2 regions of the Mesorhizobium sp. M0166 genome follow, and region 1 is predicted to be linked to the other one. Evidence: predicted binding sites of a transcription regulator. Region 1 holds the regulator's gene; the other holds the start of a gene.

Region 1 (6,109 bases):
GAACTCGTCGGCCTCTTCGGACCGCGTCAGGATCTCGCCGCCGGTAACGCCATGGCCCTTGGCCTCGACCAGATTGGCCCAGGTCTCCGGCATTTTCTCGGCGATCGTCACCACGCGCCGCCCGCTCTCGACGAAGCGGCCGTGCGCACCGGGACCGACGCCGACATATTCGCCATAGCGCCAATAGGTGAGATTGTGCCGGCTTTCGGCGCCGCGCCTGGCGTGGTTGGAAATCTCGTAGGCCGGCAGTCCGTGTGCGGCGGTGATCTCCTGCGTCAGCGCGTAGAGATCGGCGGCAAGCTCATTGTCTGGAATGATGAATTTCCTGGCCGCATGCAGTGCATGGAACGGCGTGCCTTCCTCGATGGTCAGCTGGTACAGGGACAGATGGTCGGCGGCGTGGCCGATCGCCTGCTCGAGCTCCGTCTGCCACGCCTCAGGCGTCTGGCCGGGTCGCGCGTAGATCAGGTCGAAGGACAACCGTGGGAAAATCTCGCGCGCCAGGCCGATCGCATGCAGGGCCTCATCGACATTGTGCAAACGGCCGAGAAAGCGCAGATCCTTGTCGTTCAGCGCCTGCACGCCAAGCGACACCCGGTTGACGCCGGCCGCGCGATAGCCGCGAAAGCGCTCGGCCTCGACGGAGGAAGGATTGGCCTCCAGCGTCACCTCGATGCCGTCGGGCACCGTCCAGTTCTTCGCCACGGCATCCAGCACCGCCGCCACGGTCTGCGGCTTCATCAGCGACGGCGTGCCGCCGCCAAGAAAGATGCTGGTCACCTCGCGCGGCCCGGTGCGACCGCGCATCGTCGCCAGCTCGGTCTCGAAGGCGCGGGCAAAACGCTCCTGGTCGACCGGCTGGTGGCGGACATGGCTGTTGAAGTCGCAATAGGGGCATTTGGCCGCGCAGAACGGCCAGTGGACGTAGACGCCGAAACCAGGCCTGCGGTCGAGCAGCATGGTCATGCGGCGGCCAATCGGGCTTGGGCGAATTTCTGGAAGGCGCGGGCACGGTGCGACAATGCGGTTGGCTGGCCGGGCCTCCAGCCATGCTTTTCCTCCGCGCTCATCTCGCCGAAGGTCTTTTCGAACCCGTTGGGCAAGAACACCGGATCGTAGCCGAAGCCGAGCTCGCCGCGTGGCGGCCACACCAGCGTGCCGTCGACCTCACCGCGAAAATATTCCGCCTGGCCATCGGGAAAGGCCAGGCAGATGAGCGCGACAAAGCGGCCCTTGCGCTGGGCAGGCGTGATCGCGCCAACTTCTTGCAAGGCCACTTCCGTGCGCTGCATGGCCATGCCGAAGTCGCGGGAGCCGTCCGGCGTCTCAGCCCAGTTGGCGGTGTAGACGCCGGGTGCGCCGTCGAGCGCATCGACACACAGGCCGGAATCGTCCGACAGCGCCGGCAATCCAGTGGCCTTGGCGGCAGCCAAGGCTTTTATGAGGGCGTTCTGCTCGAAAGTGGTGCCGGTCTCGTCCGGCTCCGGCAAGCCGTATTCCTTTGCGGACTTCGCTTCTATGCCGAATGGCGCCATCAGATCGGCGAATTCCCGCAATTTGCCGGCGTTATGGCTGGCGACGACGATCTTATGCCCGTCAAGCGAGTGAACAGTTGGCGAATGAACAGCTGGCGAATGCATCAGGTGCCCCAGATTCTTGGCTCGGCGAATTCGATCGAATTGCCCGACGGGTCGCGAATATAGATCGAGCAGCCGCCCTGCGGCCATTCGAACTCGCTTTCGATGGCGATTTTTTTCGCCTCGAGATGCGCTTTCCAGCGTGGGATTTCATCCGCGCTTGCGGCGAAGCAAAGATGGCCCTCGCCGACCGCGCCATGCGGCGGTACTTTGACCTTGGCGTCGGCCGGCGGCGGCACTTTGGTCGCCTCGGCATTGAAGATAAGCAGCACGCCGTCGCCGCAGCGGAAGAAGAGATGCCTGCCATCGACCTTGCCGAGCAGATCGAGCCCGAGCACGCCCGAATAGAACCGTTCCGCGGCAGCAAGGTCCGTCACGTAGAGTGCTGATTCCAGGATTGCGGAAGGAGTCACAGGATCGCCAATCTCATCAATATTGAAGGCAGCTAAGCCACCGCCATTTGCTGCAAGCTGACCAGGCGCTGAATACCTTTCTTGGCGAGCTCCATCAACGCCGCGAACTGCTCTTCCGAGAACGGCTCGCCCTCGGCCGTGCCTTGGATCTCGACGATGCCGCCTTTGCCGGTCATGACGAAATTGGCGTCGGTGCCGGCCGAGGAATCCTCGATGTAGTCGAGATCGATGACCGGCTGACCATCATGGATGCCGCAGGAGATCGCCGCGACATGATCCTTCAGCACCTTGCCCAAGCTCGCCATCTGGCGGGCTTCCATCCAGCGCAGGCAGTCGTAGAGCGCCACCCAGCCGCCGGTGATCGAAGCGGTGCGCGTGCCGCCGTCGGCCTGGATCACGTCGCAGTCGACGGTGATCTGCTGCTCGCCGAGGGCCTGCAGATCGACCACGGCGCGCAGGGAGCGGCCGATCAGCCGCTGGATCTCCAGCGTGCGGCCGCCTTGTTTGCCAGCCGAAGCCTCGCGGCGCATGCGCTCGCCGGTCGAACGCGGCAGCATGCCGTATTCCGCCGTCACCCAGCCCTTGCCGGAGTTGCGCATCCAGCCCGGCACCTTTTCCTCCAGGCTGGCCGTACACAGCACATGCGTGTCGCCGAACTTCACCAGGCACGAGCCTTCCGCATGCTTGGAGACGCCGCGCTCGAAGGAGATGGGGCGCATTTCGTCGAATTGGCGTTTGGAAGGGCGCATTCAGGCTTCTTTCTTTCTTCGGAATCTTGGCCGGGGAATCTTGGCCGGCTTGTAGCCGCACGGGACGTGAGGCGCAAAGGAAAATGGACCGGTTGCGCCGCCGCCGCGGAAGTCTATATCTTCGGGGCGGAGGTTTGGCTCGAAATGACAAAGGCAGTCGATCCCGGCTCGCAGTCGCACGTGCTCCCGTCGCACGCGCTGCAATCGCCCGCGCTTCAATCGCTCGACATGCGTTCGCGCGACATCTTCCGGCGCATCGTCGATTCCTATTTGAGGGATGGCGAGCCGGTCGGTTCGCGCAGCCTGTCGCGCATCCTGCCGTCGTCGCTGTCGCCGGCCACCATCCGCAATGTGATGAGCGACCTTGAGCATCTCGGTCTGATCTATGCGCCGCACATTTCGGCTGGCCGGCTGCCGACCCAGGCAGGCCTGCGCTTCTTCGTCGATGCTTTCATGGAACTTGGTGACCTCTCCGACGAGGAGCGCCGCACCATCGAGGCGCAGGTGCGCGCCTCCGGCTCGGGCGCGACGCTGGAGCATATGCTGACCGAGGCCAGCCAGATGCTGTCCGGCATGTCGCGCGGCGCCGGCCTCGTGCTCGCCGCCAAGAATGAGGTGGCGCTTAAGCACATCGAATTCATCCAGCTCGAGCCGACCAAGGCGCTGGCCGTGCTGGTCTCGCAGAACGGCGACGTCGAAAATCGCGTCATCGATCTGCCCGCCGGCATCACCATCTCGCAATTGCACGAAGCCTCCAACTTCCTCAACGCCCATATCCGCGGCCGCACCCTGGCCGAGGCGCGGGTCGAGATCGCCCGCATCAAGGAAGAGACCAGGGCAGCCCTCGACACGCTGTCGCAGGATCTGGTCGAGAAGGGCCTGGCGGTCTGGGCAGGCGCTGAAAGCGGCGTGCCTGGGCGGCTTATCGTGCGCGGCCGCGCCAATCTCCTGGAAAACGTCACTGCCCAGGCCGACATAGAGTTGTTGCGGCATCTGTTCGAGGATCTGGAGACGCAGGATGGGCTGATCCAGCTTCTCGACCTCGCCGAGGAAGGCCCGGGCGTGCGTATATTCATCGGTTCGGAAAACAAGCTGTTTTCGCTGTCTGGCTCCTCGCTGGTAGTGGCGCCCTATCGCGACAAGGACGCACGCGTCGTCGGTGCGCTCGGCGTCATCGGGCCGACGCGGCTGAATTATGCGCGCATAGTACCGATGGTCGACTATACCGCGCAGCTGATTTCGCGCATGCTGAGCTAGGAGCCGCCGCGGGCCTGCCGCAAGGAGGAGAAAAGAATGGCGCTGGAATCGTTCAAGGCCCAGATCAGTCTGCTGCTCGAAGAAATGATCAACCAGCCAGAGGATCAGCACGAGGTGCAAGAGCAGTTGCGCGAGAAGCTGCAAGAGATGCGGGCGATGGGTTTGCCGCTGCCGGCCGATCTGGTCGCGCTGGAAAAGCGCCTCGACGACGACTTTTACGCCTCTGGCAACTGAACGGGTTCGGCTTCAAATCCTCGTGTGCTGGACGACCGCTTGGAACGATCAATGCCTGATGCCGTTTGCCCTGTTCGAGGCGAATCCCGGAGGACGTTGATGATCCGATCTGGCGGCTTTGCGGCCGTTGCCGCTGCCCTCCTTGTTGCGACACCGGCAGCCGCCCAGCAGGCGGACCAGAATGTGCTCAAAGGCGAAGCCGCGTTCGGCGATTGGCACGCCGACAGGCCTGGCGTCCGCCGCCTGATCGGGCCGCAAGACATGCCGGCAGCCGACCCCGCCCAATCCGCTTCGAACGGCGCCGGCGTGGCGGAACGGCCCGAAAGCGCCAAGCCAGAATTGCCGCCGGGCTTTTCGGCTGAAATGATCGCATCCGGCATCGTCAATCCACGTGTCGTGCGCGTCGCTCCGAATGGCGACCTCTTTGTTGCCAACAGCCATGCCGACCAAATACGCGTCTATCGTCTCGCCGAGGGCAGCGCCAAGCCCATCGAGAAAGCGATCTTCGCCAAGGGGCTCAATTATCCCTACGGCATCGCCTTCTATCCGCCAGGAGACAAACCGCAATGGGTTTATGTCGCCAACAGCGACAGCATCGTCCGCTTCCCCTATCGCGACGGCGACCTGAAGACATCCGGCAAACCAGAAACCATTGTCGCCAAAATCCCGTCGGGCGGTCACACGACCCGCGACATCGCCTTTTCGGAGGACGGCAAAACCCTTTATTTGTCGGTTGGCTCCGCCTCGAACGTCGCCGAGGACATAGGCAAGGAGCCGGATAGCGGCCTCGACGCCTGGGCCAAATCAAAGCCGCTCGGGGCGGCCTGGGGCTCCGAGGACGGCCGTGCCGACGTGCTCGCCTTCGATCCGGATGGGAAAAACCCCCGAACGGTCGCCACCGGCCTGCGCAACTGTACGGGCATGACTGTGCAGCCCGCCACCGGCGCATTGTGGTGCGTCGTCAATGAGCGCGACGAACTCGGCGACAACGTGCCGTTCGAATTTGCAACTGCGGTCAAGGACGGCGGATTCTATGGTTGGCCTTGGTACTACATCGGCAATAACGAGGATTCCCGCCATCAGGGCGAGCGGCCAGACCTCGCCGGCAAGGCCACTGTCCCCGATGTATTGATGCAGGCGCATTCGGCGCCGATAAACATAGCCTTCTACGACGGCAAGAACTTTCCGACGGATTACCAAGGTGACGCTTTCGTCACCATGCATGGTTCGTGGAACCGTGGCGCCAGGACCGGCTACAAGGTGGTGAGGCTCAAATTCAGGGATGGCAAGCCGACCGGCGAATATGAGGACTTCATGACCGGCTTCGTCATCTCGAACGACGCCGTCTGGGGCCGCCCGGTCGGTGTCGCGATGGCCAAGGACGGCTCGCTGATCGTCACCGAGGACGGCAACGGCACCATCTGGCGCGTTACCTACGAAGACGGCCGCTCCTGAACGGCGGTGGCGCCTGCTGCGCTGGCGCAATCGAATTCGGGCCGAGGGAATTCACCCAACCTCAACATTGTGCGACAAGCGCGAATCATGACACTCACCGGGTTCCTCGCCTATAGCGCCGCCCTCGGCATCGCCGCAGCCATCCCCGGCCCAGGCGTCACCGCGCTTGTTGCGCGTGCGCTGGGTTCCGGCTTCCGCTCTTCGCTCGCCATGTCGTTCGGGCTGATGCTCGGCGACCTGACCTATCTCACTGCCGTGGTGCTCGGCCTGGCTTTCGTCGCACAAACCTTCGGCATTGTCTTCCTGGCCATCAAATGGCTGGGCGTCGCCTACCTCGCTTTTCTTGGCTGGCGTTTCTGGACGA
Region 2 (6,109 bases), on a different contig from region 1:
CGGTGGGACAGTACCTTCTCTGTCCTGCCGAACATCTCCGCTCAAAGGGGCAGGTTTCTGAGGCGAGGTGCCAATGACTCAAATAAGGACCATGACCGAACAGGAAATTCCGGCGGTGTCGCGGCTGCTGGGCCAATCCTGGCGACACATCTATTCGCCGATTCTGGGTGCCGAGACCACGGCACGGCTTTCGGACGAGAGGCACGCGCCGGAGCGGCTGGCGGCCGAGCTCGGGGACGACAGCAAGATGTCCTTCGTCGCCGAGCGGGCTGACGGCTCGCTCGCCGGTTATGCGATGGCCGCGATGGACGACAAGGGCGAGGTCATGCTCGAGCGGCTCCATATAGACAAAAGCGAGTACGGCACCGGCCTTGCCGCTGACCTGCTGCATGCCGTTCTTGCCGCGCATGCGGGTATTCCCAGCATCGCCCTGGAGGTGATCGAGGGCAACGACCGCGCAATCGCCTTCTATCGCAAGCACGGCTTCGAGGTCGTCGAGCGCCGGCCGGCTGCACACGGCGTGGGCGGTCACGCCTCGCTGATCATGCGCCGGCTGCTGCCGATGGCTTAGAGCGCTGTCGGCGAAGCTGCCAATCTCCCCACTTGAGGGGGAGATTGGCCGGCACCCCGGCTTTCGCCAATCTCCAGAGTTCGCTCAAAACGCGCCAGCTCAGGCCGGGGCGTTGACGCGTTGCGGGCGCGTTGCCCAGTCGGCAACCGTCGCGCCAGCAACGCTCCCGCCGGCAACCATCCCGGTCGTCTGCGGCGCAAGCAGGTCGTTGCGGCGGGCGAAGGCAACGAAGGTGGCGCGCGCCGTTTCGGCGTCGATCTCTCCTTCCAATGCGGCACGGCACGCTTTTGCGGCAATGTCATGCGCAGCCGTCCGGCTCGTTGCCGGCCATTCAGCCAAAAGCGCATAGGCCTCAGCCGCGCTTTCTATCTTCGTCGGCGTACCGAGGCCGGTGAGGATGGTAACCGGCTTGTCGAACGAAGCACGATCCATGACACTCTCCTTTCCTGGCTCAATCGGCTCCTTTCGGAACTCAACCGCGCCGGCGCTTCGATCCGCCTGCAGGACGGCGTCGATCGGTGAATGCAATACGGCCTGCGGCGTGCCCGGCCGCGGCAGCAGCCGATGCACCTTGACCAGCGCCTCGAGCCAGGCCGCCACGCCCAGCGGCGGATGTTCGCGCCCGTAGAGCCACGCCTTTGCCTTGGCTATGGGGTACCCCGCCTCTTCGGCGAAATCGGTTTCCGACCACCGCAGCAGGCGCAGGCATTCGCGCATCCTCGCCGCGATCATTTGGGCTCCTTCGTGCCGGCCCCCACGCGTTGAGCCGACAGAAACATCAGCGTGTAGGCCGCCTTGCGGCGGTCCCAGCCGGCCGACTCGGCCATATCCAGCAAGCCTTCGACCAAAGGCGCCAGCGCCGCCCTGCAGTCGGTTTCATAGTTGAAATCGTTTTTCGGGCGGGTCGGCGCCGCGATCTTTCCAAAACTGTCCATCATATCCATGGCAACACCTGCTCAGCATTAGTCCCGGACCGGCAAGACCGTGCCCGCTTTTGGCGGACATGGCCCATCTGCCGTTTCGAAGTCGCGCTTTGGAAGCCTGGCCTTAGAAGTCCATGCCGCCTCCGCCGGGCATCACCGGCGCGGCAGCTTCCTTCTTCGGCTTCTCGGCCACCATCGCCTCGGTCGTCACCAGCAGGCCGGCAACAGAGGCGGCACCCTGCAGCGCAGTGCGTACGACCTTGGCCGGGTCGATGACGCCCTGCCCGTACAGGTCGCCGAACTCGTTGGTCTGGGCGTTCCAGCCATAGCCGAAGTCGGTCGTCTCGCGCAGCTTGCCGACGATGATCGAACCTTCCGCACCGGCGTTCTCGGCGATCTGGCGCACCGGCGCTTCGATGGCGCGACGCACGATGTCGACACCGGTCTTCTGATCGGGATTGTCGACGACGACGTTATCGAGCGCCTTCGCCGCCCTCAGCAGCGCCACGCCGCCGCCGGGCAGGATACCCTCCTCGACCGCCGCGCGTGTGGCGTGCATGGCGTCGTCGACGCGATCCTTGCGCTCCCTGACCTCGATCTCGGTCGAGCCGCCGACGCGGATGACTGCGACACCGCCAGCGAGCTTGGCCAACCGCTCCTGCAGCTTCTCGCGGTCGTAGTCGGAGGTGGTTTCCTCGATCTGCGCCTTGATCTGGCTGATGCGGGCCTGGATTTCATCCTTGCGGCCGGCACCGTCGACGATGGTGGTGTTCTCCTTCTCGATCAGCACCTTCTTGGCGCGGCCGAGCATCTCCAGTGTGACGTTCTCGAGCTTGATGCCGAGGTCTTCCGAGATCGCCGTGCCGCCGGTCAGGATGGCGATGTCTTCGAGCATGGCCTTGCGGCGATCACCGAAGCCCGGCGCCTTGACGGCCGCAACCTTCAGGCCGCCGCGCAATTTGTTGACGACCAGCGTCGCCAGCGCCTCGCCTTCGACGTCCTCGGCGATGATCAACAGCGGCTTGCCGGATTGCACGGCGGCTTCGAGCACAGGAAGCATGGCCTGCAGGTTGGACAGCTTCTTCTCGTGGATCAGCACATAGGGTTCTTCGAGTTCGACGCGCATCTTATCCTGGTTGGTGATGAAATAGGGCGAGAGATAGCCACGGTCGAACTGCATGCCTTCGACCACTTCCAACTCAGTCTCAGCGGTCTTGGCTTCCTCGACAGTGATGACACCCTCATTGCCAACCCTTTCCATCGCCTCTGCGAGGAAGCGGCCGATCTCGGCATCGCCATTGGCAGAGATGGCGCCGACCTGAGCGATTTCGTCGTTCCTGGTCACCTTGCGGGCATTGGATTTCAGGTCGGCGACGACGGCGTCGACCGCCTTGTCGATGCCGCGCTTCAAATCCATCGGGTTCATGCCGGCAGCGACCGCCTTGGCCCCTTCCCTGACAATGGCCTGAGCAAGAATCGTCGCAGTCGTGGTGCCATCGCCTGCGGTGTCGCTGGTCTTCGAGGCGACCTCGCGCACCATCTGCGCGCCCATATTCTCGAACTTGTCCTCCAACTCGATTTCTTTGGCGACAGTCACGCCGTCCTTGGTGATGCGCGGCGCGCCGAACGACTTGTCGAAGACGACATTGCGGCCCTTGGGACCGAGCGTTACCTTCACCGCATTGGCGAGAATATCGACGCCGCGCAGCATTTTCTCGCGGGCTTCGGTATGAAATTTCACATCTTTGGCAGCCATTGGATCACTCCTTCGAATAGGCAGCTTTTCGTTGACTGGAATGCTTGTTCAGGCCCCGCTCAGGCGGCCCTCTTCATCTCGCCGGCGCCCTCGATAACGCCCAGCACGTCGCTCTCTTTCATGATGAGCAGATCCTCGCCATTGAGCTTGATCTCGGTGCCGGACCATTTGCCGAACAGGATGCGGTCGCCGACCTTGACGTCGAGCGGCTGCAACTGGCCGCTGTCGTCGCGCGCGCCCGGACCGGCGGCAATGACCTCGCCCTCCTGCGGCTTCTCCTTGGCGGTGTCGGGGATGATGATGCCGCCGGCGGTCTTCTCGTCGACCTCGATGCGGCGGACCAGGATACGGTCGTGCAATGGACGGAACGTCATGTCGTTCTCCTCTCGGGACAAACAGATTTTCGAAAATCCTCCTGACCGGACCGGCAATATCGGCCCGGTACGGGGTGCGCGACCCTTCATCAGGCATCGCGCGCATACGAACTAGTCGCGCTTTTTTCAGCTTTCAAGAGGATCAGGCAAAAATTTTAGCACTCGGCACCTGAGAGTGCCAATACGCTGTAGACGTTCGCACATTAGCCGCTCTCAGCTACATGCGGCTCAAATTTTGGCAGGATATTTTCAAAATCCCGCCCATCCGGAGCCCTCGTGGCGGCTGGAACCTATGTGGAAGGCGAGGCGTTTTGCGAACTGAGATTTCAACGGACCGAGATTTCAACGGAAAGGACGATCGCATGACCAGCAGGGACTTTCAGCTCCAGATGCAAGGGTTTGGCCTCACCACGGCGGAGATCCACTACCGCCTGCCCGATCATCGGAGCCTGCTGCAGCTCTACATCTGGCAGGAATACGATATTGCCCCCGATTTCCCGACGCTGAAGCATTTCCTCGATTTCTGGGAGCGCGAGATCGAAGGCCCGCTGCATTCGGTGCGCGTCGCCCATCATCACCTGATCCAGCCCTCCGAATGGCGGGCCGTAAACGGCATTATCACCGTCCACTGAGGAGCAAGCCGATCAGCCGCTAGACAGCGGACAAAGTCTCCGAAGTGGGGAAAGGCAGCTGCCTCTCCCCACATGTTTTGGACCTCACAATATCGGAGGGGGTCCGGACTAGCCGGCGTGGTCGACAGGCTTGCGGGCCGATGCGAGCAATCCGGCCTTGCGCGCCGCCCTGACGAAGGCCTTGCGCGCATCATGCGCGGTACGCCAACCGTCGAGCGCGTCCCGGCAGGTCCGATAGGCAGCGCGCCAACTCCGGCCGCGTGCACGGTCCGGCCACTGCTGGCGCATGCATTCGATGGCTTCCCAACTGCTGGCGACCTTGCGCTCGCTGGATTGGAATTTCAACGTGATCGGCTCGGTAAAGCGGACGTCGTCCATCACTTCCTCCTTGTTTTCTGATCGTCTTCTTGTTTGAGCAAGCAACGTTATGCAGGCGGGCACCGGCGGCCGGCCGGCGCCGCTGAAGGACATGGTTCGCCTCTTTGCGCGGTTCAAGAGCATGGGGCGCGGTTCAAGAGCATCGCGGCGACAGCCGGTTATTCGTCCTCGTCCGGCCCTTGCAGCAGTTCGATCAGCGTCGCTACCCTTGCCGTCGGCAGCGGCCGGCCCTCGTTCACCAGAGCCTCGTCGGCGGCGATCCAGGCCAGGGCCTCGCGCAATTCCTGGACCGTTCCGTCCGTCGCCGCAATGTCGGCGATCACGGCTTCATCGACCGGGCCCAGCACAGAAATGATCTCGTCGCGTGTCATGGTCAGCTCCATCTGCAAGTGCCGGGAATGGGCCCGGCAACAGAAGAATCTGGGTCTTGACCTGCAGCAGACAATAACCGCCGGGGAAGTCAGCGTTGGCGACTGAGGCCAGCTGGGAAACAGGCAATCTCCTGCCGGATATCTCGCCGCAAAAAGGGAGATTGGCAGCCTCGCCGAACCGGCCGAAAAACCGACCCGAAAAAACCGGCAACGCGAAAGCCACCGGGTCTTGACTTGCGGCGGACAATAACCAGATCGAAGGCATCGGTCGCCGAAATGGGGCCGGCGGAACCAGGGAGCGCCAGCTCTTTGGCGCCCCTCGTATCTATGTTGCTCGATGGAGGATGTAGCTATGAGAACCGCAGTCGACTTTTCCCCGCTCTATCGGTCGAGCATCGGCTTCGACCGCATCTTCAACCTGCTGGAAAATGCTCCGCAGGCTTTCGACGCCTGGCCGCCCTATGACATCGCGCGCAGCGGCGAGAATAACTACCGCGTCACTATCGCCGTCGCTGGTTTTTCCGAGGACGACCTCGAAATCACCCATGAACCCAACCTCCTGATTATCTCCGGCCAGCACAAGGAGCCGGATAACGCGGAGTATCTGCATCGTGGCCTCGCCACACGGCCCTTTACGCGCCGTTTCGAGCTTGCTGATCACGTCAAGGTCGCGGGCGCCTCGCTCGACAACGGCCTGCTCAGCATCGATCTGGTACGTGAGGTGCCCGAGGAGATGAAGCCTCGGCGCATCGCCATCGCGACCGATTTCGCGGCGCCGAAGACCGGGCCGAAGGTCGCGCAGGTCGAAGCAAACAAGCAGGCTGCCTGAATGCACCGGTCGAGAAAGGAGACTATGCAATGGCTATTCGTGATCTCATTCCCTGGGGCCGGGAGAACAATCAGGCCCCCAGCCTGTTCCGGCACGGCGATCGCGATCCCTTCCTGACGCTGCATCGCGAAATGAACCGCTTGTTCGACGAGGCGTTCCGCGGCTTCGACACGCGGCTGCCGTCGCTCGGTGGCTTCTCCGCTGCCCGCGCCAGCTGGCCCAGTGTCGAAATCTCCGATGGCGAAAAGGAGATCCGCGTCACCGCCGAGATCCCC

The links. The regulator HrcA, encoded in region 1, represses chaperone genes, less so after heat shock. The targets are predictions, from matches to a motif close to GTTAGCACTCNCNNNNNGNGAGTGCTAAC.
Region 2: NKJ46_RS02490 (co-chaperone GroES) is a predicted target of HrcA. The motif match lies at 3,779-3,807, and genes of this name have one in related genera.

What each region holds. Positions count from the first base shown of each region.
Region 1 covers NZ_JAMYTD010000008.1:47,227-53,335, reverse strand. The annotation lists gene hemW (radical SAM family heme chaperone HemW) at 1-966, opposite strand, end outside; gene rdgB (RdgB/HAM1 family non-canonical purine NTP pyrophosphatase) at 963-1,640, opposite strand; gene NKJ46_RS12170 (VOC family protein) at 1,640-2,050, opposite strand; gene rph (ribonuclease PH) at 2,083-2,799, opposite strand; gene hrcA (heat-inducible transcriptional repressor HrcA) at 2,944-4,056, shown strand; gene NKJ46_RS12155 (hypothetical protein) at 4,093-4,290, shown strand; gene NKJ46_RS12150 (PQQ-dependent sugar dehydrogenase) at 4,390-5,745, shown strand; gene NKJ46_RS12145 (LysE family translocator) at 5,833-6,109, shown strand, end outside.
Region 2 covers NZ_JAMYTD010000002.1:30,022-36,130, forward strand. The annotation lists gene NKJ46_RS02470 (GNAT family N-acetyltransferase) at 74-571, shown strand; gene NKJ46_RS34700 (DUF982 domain-containing protein) at 671-1,303, opposite strand; gene NKJ46_RS02480 (hypothetical protein) at 1,300-1,515, opposite strand; gene groL (chaperonin GroEL) at 1,619-3,250, opposite strand; gene NKJ46_RS02490 (co-chaperone GroES) at 3,310-3,624, opposite strand; gene NKJ46_RS02495 (usg protein) at 3,987-4,256, shown strand; gene NKJ46_RS02500 (DUF982 domain-containing protein) at 4,365-4,634, opposite strand; gene NKJ46_RS02505 (hypothetical protein) at 4,793-5,005, opposite strand; gene NKJ46_RS02510 (Hsp20 family protein) at 5,358-5,834, shown strand; gene NKJ46_RS02515 (Hsp20/alpha crystallin family protein) at 5,864-6,109, shown strand, end outside.